2 linked regions of the Thalassobaculum sp. OXR-137 genome follow. The protein of the gene in region 2 interacts with the protein of the main gene of each other region in a pairwise test. Links are inferred from orthologs where the notes say so. Each region holds a gene or a part of one and is shown on either strand. Other genes may lie near its edges.

Region 1 (4,760 bases), 880 kb from region 2 along the record:
GCTTCGGCCACCACCTGCACAAGCCGGACGACCCGCGCCCAATTCGACTGTTCGCGCTGGCCGAGGAGCATGGCCAGTCCGGCACCTATATCGCCGCGCTGAAGTCCCTGAGTGCGGCCATCGACCGGGTCTACGGCAAGCACATCACGATCAACGCGACAGGCGCGATCGCGGCGGTGCTACTGGATTGCGGCGTGCCGGCGGAGATCCTGCGCGGCTTCGCCCTCATCACCCGCTGCGCCGGCCTTGTCGGCCATGTGCGCGAGGAGCAGGAGAAGCCGTCGATGCGCACGATCTGGGAAACCGCCGAAGAGGCGATCCCCTACGACGGGACGATCCCGGGGGTTTAGAGCGACCCTGATACCCCCACCCCCGTCGTCCTGATGCAAATCAGGACCAAGCTGCCAGCGTCGGAGCTTAGCGGAACCCGGCGCCGGTGCACCGCAGATCCTGAATTGCATCAGGATGACGGTGTCGGGGGAATGTCGGGGAGGTGAGCGGTCGAGGTGGTGAGGTGCCCGACCTCGCGCAGTGACCGCCGCCACCGCCCCATTTTCCCCTCTACTCCTCTACTCCCCTACTTCCCTACTTCCCTACTTCCCTACTTCCCTACTTCCCTACCTCCCCACTCCCCAAATCCGACGTCCTGGAAGCGTCCCCGGGCCTGACCCGGGGCGCTGTCCAGGATCGTGCTGCGGACCGGTCGGCCGCACGATCCTGGATCGACCCGGCTCGCGCCGGGATCGTCCAGGAAGTCGGATAAAGAGGAGAGGGAAGGAGGGAGGGAGTGCCGTTACTCGACCCGGCAGCCGATGCGCTCGACCGCGTCGAACACCACGATGGTCTCGCCGACATTCATGGTCACCCAGCAGTCGTCCCACTGCTTGCGGGTCTTCGCCTCGACCTGGACCGCGTTGATGCCGTCCTGATTGACGAACGCGATCTCCGCGCTGTCGCCGGCGGACACCTTCATGTAGTCCTTCGACCAGAACTTGATGCGCAGATTGGCCTCGGTGGAGCTGTCGTTGCGCACGAAGATTTTCGACATCGGAGGGCCCTTGGGCTCCTCCTCGCCGCACGCGACCAGCCCGAGACAGGCGGCCAACAGAATCATCGGTTTGCGCATCATGGCGCAAACCGTGCGGTATTCCGCGCCCCAGGGCAAGCGCTTCCGCTGCATCACTTGTCTCGGTCCGCGATGCGCTGCAGATCCTCCGGCGCGTTCACGTTGACGAACGGGTCGTGCGGCGCTGCCGGCCATTCAGCGACCGCCCGCCGACGGGCGCCGGCAAAGGCCTCCACCTTGCGCGTCCCCTCCGCCAACGCCGCGCGCAGCGGGCCGATCAGCGTCACCGGCCAGAGCCCGACCACCGGATGCACCCGGCCGCCCGACGCCGCACAGGCGATCTCCGCCGCCTCGTCCGCCAGCGCCACCCGAAGCCGGTCGACCAGATCGCCCGGCAGGCAGGGCGTATCGACCGGCACCGTCGCGATCCAGTCCCAGCCGCCCGCCGCGGCATGCTCCAGGCCGGCGAGGATCCCGGCCAGCGGCCCCGGATGGTCCGCCACCGTGTCGCCGACGACGGGCAGCCCGTAGGCCGCGAACCGCGCCGGATCGCCGTTGGCGTTCAACACCAGCCCGCCGACCTGCCCCTCCAGCCGGTCGATCACCCGCTGCAGCAGGGTGCGGCCGTCGAGCGCGACCAGCCCTTTGTCGCCGCCGCCCATGCGCCGGGCGAGGCCGCCGGCCAGGATCACGCCGAGAACGGCGTCGCCGGAGGCCGGAGGGGGTGTCGGCCGCGCGTCCATGGCATCCGTCATGGTGAAAATCCCGAGCGCGTCATAGGTCCATTTCCCCGGCACCCCTTTCGATCCCGTTATTCTGGTCGTATATATCGGGGATGATGACCGAAACCTCCACCTCTTCAATCCTGTCGACCCCGGCACCCGCACCGCTGATCGATCCGTTCCAGCGGGCGATCTCCTATCTGCGGGTCTCGGTGACCGACCGCTGCGACTTCCGCTGCGTCTACTGCATGGCGGAAAACATGACCTTCCTGCCGAAGAAGGACGTGCTGTCGCTGGAGGAGCTGGACCGGCTGTGCGGCGCCTTCGTCGATCTCGGCGTGAAGAAGCTGCGGTTGACCGGCGGCGAGCCCCTGGTGCGGCGCGACATCATGTGGCTGATCCGCCGCCTCGGCGCCCGCCTGGACGGCGGCGGCCTGGAGGAGCTGACGATCACCACCAATGCCAGCCAGCTCTCGCGCTTCGCCGACGACCTGGCGGCCTGCGGGGTGAAGCGGTTGAACGTGTCGATCGACACGCTGGACCCGGACAAGTTCCGCGCTATCACCCGCTGGGGCGACATCGGCAAGGTCATGGCCGGGCTCGACGCCGCCGACAAGGCCGGCATCGCCATCAAGATCAACGCCGTGGCGCTGAAGGGCGTGAACGACGACGAACTCGGCGACATGCTGCAATGGTGCGGCGACCGGGGCTACGACATGACCGTGATTGAGGTCATGCCGATGGGCGACATCGGTGGCGAGGACCGGCTCGACCAGTACCTGCCGCTGTCGGCGGTGCGCGCGCGGCTGGCCCAGCGCTTCACCCTGACCGACATCCCGTACAAGACCGGCGGCCCGGCCCGCTACGTGTCGGTGGCGGAGACCGGCGGGCGGCTCGGCTTCATCACGCCGCTGACCCATAATTTTTGCGAGAGCTGCAACCGGGTTCGGCTGACCTGCACCGGCACGCTGTACATGTGCCTCGGCCAGGACGACGCCGCCGACCTGCGCGAACCGCTGCGGGCGAGCGAGAGCGACGGTGCACTGCACGACGCGATCCGCGAGGCGATCACCCGCAAGCCCAAGGGTCACGACTTCATCATCGACCGCCGCCACCGCGGCCCGGCGGTCTCGCGGCACATGAGCGTGACGGGCGGCTGAGGCACGGGCTCTTTCCCTGCCCCCTTCCCCAACCACCTTTTCACACTCCCCGGATTTATTCCGGGGCAAGGCGTCCGCTTGGCCGGGCGCAGGTGGTCATCTTACCTGGCGCCCGCGTGTTCCACTGCTCTTGCCCCGGCACAAGGCCGGGGAGTGCGTAAGGAGTAGAGGTAGTAGCCTATTCGACTCTCCGGGATTCTTTCCTTTGTCCCCCGACCTCGCCCTGAGCAGCCCCCTTCAGGGGCGCGTCGAAGGGCCCGACCCGCACCCGGCCCTTCGACACGCCCTCACGGGCTGCTCAGGGCGAGGTCGTTGGGAGGCATGAGTGCCTGACTCGGGACACCAGGTGCCGTCCTACTTGATCTCGATCCGGTGCGCGTAGCTGCGGCCGTCGCTGACCGTCAGCTCCTCGAAGCCCAGCAGCGCCAACAGATCCAGGAACGTGTACTGGCCGTCCGGATCGAGATCCCGGAACACCGGGGTCGCCCGCGCCGTCGCGGTCAGCAGGGCCAGCACCGCCCGCGCCCGGTAGAGCGTCGCCATGCGGCCGTCCTCCAGCCCGATCAGGATCGCCTTCTCCGCGTCGCGGCCCTTGGCGAAGAACGCCATCTGCGGCGCATAGGCCTTCTCCTGCGCGCCCGCGGCCATGCCGGTGACGAATCCCAGTCGCCGCACCCGGTCGGAATCGCGCAGCTTCTGGACGCGCGCCTTGTAGACCTCGGTGGAGGTGATCTTCGGATAGTAATAGCCCTCGTGCCGCTCGTCCGCCCAGGCGCCGCTGGCGCCGGTGACGGACTGGGACAGGGCGGCCGCGATCAGGAAGGCGAAAAGCACGATACGCATGGTGGTCTCCAAAACAGCGGCCGCCCCGCCGGGAGGACCTGACATGAGGGAACGCGCGCGCGGATTGAGGGATGCACCGCCTCCCCGGTTTCGCCTATGGTGCCGCCGGACCGCAGGGTGGGCATACCACGGGGCGGGCGACGGAGTAATGCTGTGACAGCCGATACAAAGAGTATGGCCCTCGCCTTCGTGGCCGCCAACACGGACGAAGCGCGCGAGGCCCAGAAGATCCTGTGCCGGCGCTACGGCAGCGTGGCGCCGACCCGGGCCGACGTGATCGTGGCCCTGGGCGGCGACGGCTACATGCTGGAGACCCTGCGCGCCGCCATCGGCGCCGGCAAGCCGATCTACGGGATGAATCGGGGCACCGTCGGCTTCCTGATGAACGAGTTCCACGAGGAAGGGCTGATCGAGCGGCTGCAGAAGGCCCAGCCGGTCATCCTGCACCCGCTGCGGATGCACGCCACCTGCCGCGACGGCACCCGGGTCGAGGGACTGGCGATCAACGAGGTCTCGCTGTTCCGCGCCTCGGCCCAGGCGGCGAAGATCCGGATCTCCGTCGACGGCCGCGAGCGCATGGAAGAGCTGGTCTGCGACGGCGTGCTGGTCGCCACCCCGGCCGGGTCGACGGCCTACAACCTGTCCGCCCACGGCCCGATCATCCCGCTCGGCGCCAATGTGCTGGCCCTGACGCCGATCAGCGCCTTCCGTCCCCGGCGCTGGCGCGGTGCGCTGCTGCCGCGCGGCGCGGTCATCCATTTCGAGACCATCCGCCCGGAGAAGCGCCCGATCAACGCGGTCGCCGACGTGATGGAAGTGCACGACGTGGTGGAAGTGGAAGTCCGCGAGGACCGCGACGTGGAGCTCACCGTGCTCTACGACCCGGAACACAATCTCGAAGAACGCGTTTTGATGGAGCAGTTCGCCCCATGACCACCGATACGAATACCGCCCACCCGAATACGGCCA
Region 2 (5,798 bases):
AGGCCGTCCCCGCATCTCCCGCCCTCGGCCGCCTGCCGCGGCCCCCGCCTCAGTTTCGAAGGAGCCACGCCATGAGCCTGTCGCTGACGAGACGGGTTGTGTACCACGCCCTGGCCGGTGCGGTCGCCCTCCTCCTGCCGAGCTCCGGTGCGGCCGAAAGCCGTCGCACGGATGAGGCGATCGTCGCCGCCCGCCGGTAGGACGGTTCAGGCGAACAGGTCGAACAGGGTGTCGGCGAAGGCACGGGGGCCGACGGCGGTCGATTCCCGCAGGTACAGCAGCAGATCCAGCTCGGGCAGCTCCGGCAATCCAGCCACTTTGCCCACGTTCCGAAGGTTCGGCCCCACGGCGCTCGCCGGCATGATGGTCACCGCGATCCCGGCCGTCACCGCCGCGCTGAGCCCGAGAGAATTGGCGCTGCTGTAGACCAGACGGTAGTCCCGCCCGGCAGCCTCCAACAGCCGAAGCACCGCATCGCGATAGACGCAGCCCGGGGCGAAGAGAGCCAGGGGCAGCGGCTCGCGGGCCTCGGCCTCCGCGTCGGCGGCGGCGACCCAGACCAGCGGTTCGCGCCACAGCAGCCGCCCGCCCTCATGGCCGCAGGGCTGGGTGACCAGGGCGAGGTCGATCTTGCCGTCCTCCAGATCCGCCAGCGCCTCCCAGCTCCGCCCGCAGGTCATCTCCACCTGGACCAGAGGGCAGCGTTCGGCGAAGGCGCGCAGGATCCGGCTGACATAGATCATCGAGGTGTCGGTCACGCCGACGCGGACCTTGCCGGTGCGCGCGCCACGGTCGAGCGATCCCAGCGCCTCGTCGTTCAGCCGCAGCAAGCGGCGGGCATAGGAGAGCAGATGCGCCCCGTCGGGGGTCAGCTCGACCCGCCGGCGCGTGCGCGACAGGATGTGGCAGCCCGTGAGCTCCTCCAGCCGCTTCATCTGCATGCTGACGGCGGACTGGCCCCGGTTCAGCCGCTCCGCCGCCCGGGTGAAGCTGCGGGTCTCGGCGACCAGCACGAAAGCCCGCAAGACATCCAGGTCCAGGCTGCGCAGGGACTCGCCCAGGGTGGCGGGCGCCATCGGGGTTTTAACATCATTTTTCATGATAAATTCATCAGTTTAATTCGTTTCCAGAATGTTAGGCCCCTGGCTACCGTCGCGCCATCGCAAACCGAGCGGAGTGACCCGCGATGGCCCTCAGGCTTCTGATTCTCGTTCTGTGCACCGGCGCCATCATGGGCATCGCCGTCGGCTTCCGGCAGGGGCTGGGCCTCTATCTGCCCTTCGTCAGCGAAGGCCTCGGCGGGCGGGAGACCTTCGCCCTGGCCATGGGACTCATGAACCTGTTCTGGGGGCTGGGCGCGCCGGTGGCCGGCGCCATCGCCGACCGCTTCGGGCCCGGTCGGGTCGCCGCGGTCGGCGGTCTGACCTATGCCCTCGGTCTGTGGCTGATGATGCTGGGCGATGCCGACACCTTGCTGGCAAGCGGCGTGATGATCGGCCTGGGGCTGAGCGGCACCGGCTTCACCGTCCTGCTCGGCGCCGTCGGACGGGCGGCACCCCCGGAGCAGCGCGGCAAGGCGCTGGGCCTGGCCTCAATGGGCGGCTCGCTCGGCCAGTTCCTCGCCCTGCCCTATGTGCATTTCCTGATCGAGGGCACCGGCTGGCAGACCAGCCTGCTGATCCTGGCGGCGTCGGCCCTGCTGATCGTCCCGCTGGCCTCGGGCACCGCCGGCCGTCCGGTCGACACCCCGGGCGGGCAGAGCATGAGCGCCGCCTTCTCCCAAGCCCTGAGGTCGCGCGACTTCTGGCTGCTGAATGCCGGGTTCTTCGTCTGCGGCTTCCATCTGGCCTTCGTCGCGGTGCACCTACCGGCCTATCTGTCCGACCGCGGCTTCGAGCCGTGGCTGGGCGCGGCGGCGCTGACGGTGATCGGCTTCGCCAATATCCTGGGCAGCTACGCCTTCGGCGCCCTGGGCGACCGGTACCGCAAGAAGAACGTCCTGGGCGTGCTGTACCTGATCCGGGCGGCGGTCTTTGCCGGCTTCCTGGTCCTGCCGATCACGCCGCCTCTGGTTCTGGTGCTATCCGGCCTGCTCGGTCTCACGTGGCTCGGTACATTGCCGCTGACCAGCGGGCTCGTCGGCGCGATCTTCGGCATCCGCTACATGTCGATGATGTTCGGGCTGGTCTTCGTCGGCCACCAGATCGGCGGCTTTCTCGGCGCCTGGATGGGGGGCATCGCCTTCGACGCCTTCCAGTCCTACGACGTCATGTGGGGATTGAGCGTCACCCTTGGCGTGCTGTCGGCCGCCCTGCACTGGCCGATCCGCGAGGCCCGACCGTCGGCGGCATAGGCCGCCGGAGCCGAGCCCTACTGGGCCGACTGCGCCGCCCGGATTTCCTGCTCGCGCCGCCGGCGGGCGACCTCGAGCAGACGGACTCGGCGACGCTGGGCGCGGGCCTCCAGCAGGCGCTCAATCACCCGGCCGAGAAAGTAGCCGACCGGAAGACCGACGATCATGAACGGGATCGATCCGACGAAGATCGCCACCGTTCCGTCGCCGAGGGCGTAGACGAAATCCTTGATGTGATCGGCGTCCTTGAACTCGACCAGGCTGGCGCAGGTCATCGCCTGACAGCCGATCCAGTAATAGAACGTGTAGGTCGGCACCATCGTCAGCGGGTTGACCACCAACGACCCGACCAGGGCGATCACCCAGTCGAACATGGCCGGGCGCCAGAACCGGTTGCAGAGGAAGGCGATGAGGAAGCACATCACCGCCTGCAGACCGACGGTCGGGGAGAATCCGACCGCCATGCCCATGCACATGGAACGGGAGATCACGCCGGGCGACATGCTGGTCCGGCGCCACTGACGCAGGATCTTCCCCACCATTTTCACCTGCAATCGACGCACGCGCTTTCCCCGGACTTCACATCGCTGGCGAACCTATATTTGCGGTCCGCCCGAAACAACCTTATCCAAGCATTTATGTCGAACTCGTAAATCCGGTACGATGAAGCGCGTGTTTGGGATCGCCGGCTGGTCCGGCAGTGGGAAGACCACGCTCCTTCGGGCACTGATTCCGGTGCTTTGCGAACGTGGGGCTACCGTGTCGACAATCAAGCATGCTCATCACGATTTCGATATCGACCGTCCAGGCAAGGACAGCTACCTGCACCGCACCGCCGGCGCGCACGAAGTTATGATCGGGTCGGCCCACCGTTTCGCCCTGATGCACGAGCTGCGGGGCGGGCCGGAGCCCACGCTGAACGACCTGGTCGAGCGGTTGGCTCCCGTCGACATCGTGCTGGTGGAGGGGTTCAAGTTCGATCCGATCCCCAAGCTGGAAGTGCATCGCCCCGCCCTCGGCAAGTCACCGATCTGGCCGGACGATCCCCATATCGTCGCCGTCGCCACCGATGTCCCGCTGGCCGAATGCCCGCTTCCGGCCTTCGACCTCAAGGACACCGCCTCGATCGCCTCCATGGTGATGGAAGCCGCGGCAGGACTGGAGGTGGCGCGATGACGCGGCTGGCCGACGACTGCTTCGCCGCCGATCCCACCCCGCTCACCGTGGAAGCGGCCCTGGAGCGGATCCGGGACCGGTTGCGGCCGATGACCGGCACCGAAACCGTCGCCCTGGATGCGGCACTGGACCGGGTTCTGGCCGAGGATGTCGTGTCTCCGCTGGATGTCCCGCCCCACGACAATGCCGCCGTCGACGGCTACGCGGTGCGATCGGTCGACCTGCCCTCCGCGGGCGGCGAACTGCCCCTGGCGGGCCGTGTGGCCGCGGGCCATCCGCTGTCGGCTGAGCCTCCGCCGGGCACGGCGGTCCGCATCTTCACCGGCGCTCCGGTACCCGACGGGTTCGACACGGTGGTCATGCAGGAGGACTGCATCGCCGGCGGGGATCGCGTCCGGCTCCCCGCCGGTGCGCGCGCCGGTGCGAATGTCCGCCGCCAGGGCGAGGACGTGACGCGCGGCGCGGTGACGCTCGCCGCCGGTCGGCGCCTCGGCCCCGGCGATCTCGGCCTCGCCGCCTCGATCGGCCGCACCGCGCTGACGGTTCGCGCCCGGCTGCGGGTGGCGCTCGCCTCCACCGGCGACGAGGTGACCGAACCGGGGGAAGAGCTGCGCCCCGGCGCGGTGTTCGACGCCAACCGGCACACGGTGAAGGCCCTGCTCGCCCGGCTCGGCTGTACGGTGACCGATCTGGGTATCCTGGAAGACGACGCCGGCACCATCGCCCGATCCCTGTCGGAGGCGGCCGACGATCACGACGTGATCATGACCTCCGGCGGCGTGTCGGCCGGGGAGGAAGACCACGTCCGGGCCGCCGTCGCCGCCCATGGGCGGATCGATGCCTGGCGGCTGTCGGTCAAGCCGGGGCGGCCGGTCGCCCTGGGGGTCGTCGGCGGGCGCGCCTTCATCGGTCTGCCCGGCAACCCGGTCGCCGCTGTCGTCGCCTTCGTCACCTTGGCCCGGCCGGTCCTGCTGGCCCTGTCGGGGGCGGACGTATCCGCCCCGCCCCGCTACCCCGTGACGGCGGGCTTCGACCATGCGAAAAAGCCCGGGCGGCGCGAATTCCTGCGGGTGCGCCTGGAGCCGGGCCAGGGATCGGATCGGGCGCCGGTGGCCGTGAAGGCGGGGCCCGACGGCTCCGGCATCCTGTCGGCGCTTGCCGCCGCCGACGGCCTGATCGACCTGGCCGAGGGCTCCCCGGGGCTGGCGGTCGGGGACATGGCCGCCTATCTGCCGTTCAACGAGGTGATGCGATGAAACTGATGTATTTCGCCTGGGTGCGCCAGCGCATCGGCAGCGCCAGCGAGACCGTGGAGGCCCCGGCCGAGGCGGCCACCGTCGGGCAGCTCGTCGACTGGCTGAAGACCCGCGGCCCCGGTTACGCGGAGGCCTTCAAGGACACCCGGGCCATCCGCTATGCGGTGAACCAGGAATATGTCGAGCCCGACCACCCGGTGGCGGCCGGCGACGAGGTGGCGTTCTTCCCGCCGGTGACCGGGGGCTGACCATGGCCGTCCGCGTCCAGGAAGAGGATTTCGACATTGGCCGGGAACTGGCCGCGCTCACCGCCGGCAACCACGCCATCGGCGGGCTCGGCGTCTTCGTCGGCCTGGTCCGCGACATCGCCGGCGGCCAGTCCGTCAGCGCCATGTCGCTGGAGCACTATCCCGGCATGACCGAGCGGCAGTTGGAGGAGATCGAGCGCGAGGCCCGGGCCCGCTGGCCGCTGGATGCCACCCTGATCATCCACCGGGTCGGCGACCTCGCGCCGGGGGACAACATCGTGCTGGTCGCCTGCGCCTCCGCCCACCGGCAGGCCGCGCTGGACGCGACCGGCTTCCTCATCGACTGGCTGAAGACCAAGGCGCCGTTCTGGAAGCGCGAGGACACCCCGGACGGCGCGCGCTGGGTCGATGCGCGCGAGGCCGACGACGAGGCCGCAGCCCGCTGGGGGTGACCCACCGGATGGCCGATTGCCAGCCCGCTTCTCTCCACCGATGATCGGTCGACAGAACCGACGGTTGAGGAGAGACGCATGCGCATTGCGGCAATCGCGGATATTCACGGAAACCACCTGGCGCTGGAGGCGGTGCTGGCGGATATCGCCCGGATCGGGGTCGATCTGACCGTCAACCTGGGCGACCACCTGAGCTCGCCCCTGGAGGCGGGGAAGACGGCCGACCTGCTGCTGGCCAACGAGATGATCTCCATCCGTGGCAACCACGACCGCTGGATCCTGGAGAAGACGCCGGAGGAGATGGGAAAGTCGG

Evidence for each region.
Region 1: the proteins of glp (region 2) and mobA interact in binary tests that used the Escherichia coli proteins (3 or more experiments, as listed by UniProt). The link is inferred for Thalassobaculum sp. OXR-137 from one-to-one orthologs.

Annotation. Positions count from the first base shown.
Region 1 is NZ_CP139715.1:3,231,608-3,236,367, reverse strand. What follows is about bases 1-2,795. They hold mobA (molybdenum cofactor guanylyltransferase MobA), read right to left. Parts: upstream 1,822-2,795; coding sequence 1,180-1,821; downstream 1-1,179. Other genes in these bases: moaA (GTP 3',8-cyclase MoaA), read left to right, coding at 1,905-2,795; T8K17_RS15255 (hypothetical protein), read right to left, coding at 794-1,180; T8K17_RS15260 (citryl-CoA lyase), read left to right, coding at 1-350. In the rest of the region: more of moaA, read left to right, coding at 2,796-2,948; T8K17_RS15240 (molybdopterin-guanine dinucleotide biosynthesis protein A), read right to left, coding at 3,303-3,791; T8K17_RS15235 (NAD kinase), read left to right, coding at 3,966-4,724; T8K17_RS15230 (FAD-binding oxidoreductase), read left to right, coding at 4,721-4,760. UniProt on the Escherichia coli protein: Transfers a GMP moiety from GTP to Mo-molybdopterin (Mo-MPT) cofactor (Moco or molybdenum cofactor) to form Mo-molybdopterin guanine dinucleotide (Mo-MGD) cofactor.
Region 2 is NZ_CP139715.1:2,350,985-2,356,782, reverse strand. The notes cover bases 2,737-5,655. They hold glp (gephyrin-like molybdotransferase Glp), read left to right. Parts: upstream 2,737-3,525; coding sequence 3,526-4,785; downstream 4,786-5,655. Other genes in these bases: T8K17_RS10990 (metallophosphoesterase family protein), read left to right, coding at 5,564-5,655; moaE (molybdopterin synthase catalytic subunit MoaE), read left to right, coding at 5,036-5,485; moaD (molybdopterin converting factor subunit 1), read left to right, coding at 4,782-5,033; mobB (molybdopterin-guanine dinucleotide biosynthesis protein B), read left to right, coding at 3,017-3,529; T8K17_RS11015 (DUF2062 domain-containing protein), read right to left, coding at 2,737-2,895. Also shown: T8K17_RS11030 (hypothetical protein), read left to right, coding at 72-200; T8K17_RS11025 (LysR family transcriptional regulator), read right to left, coding at 207-1,100; T8K17_RS11020 (MFS transporter), read left to right, coding at 1,187-2,353; more of T8K17_RS11015, read right to left, coding at 2,371-2,736; more of T8K17_RS10990, read left to right, coding at 5,656-5,798. UniProt on the Escherichia coli protein: Catalyzes the insertion of molybdate into adenylated molybdopterin with the concomitant release of AMP.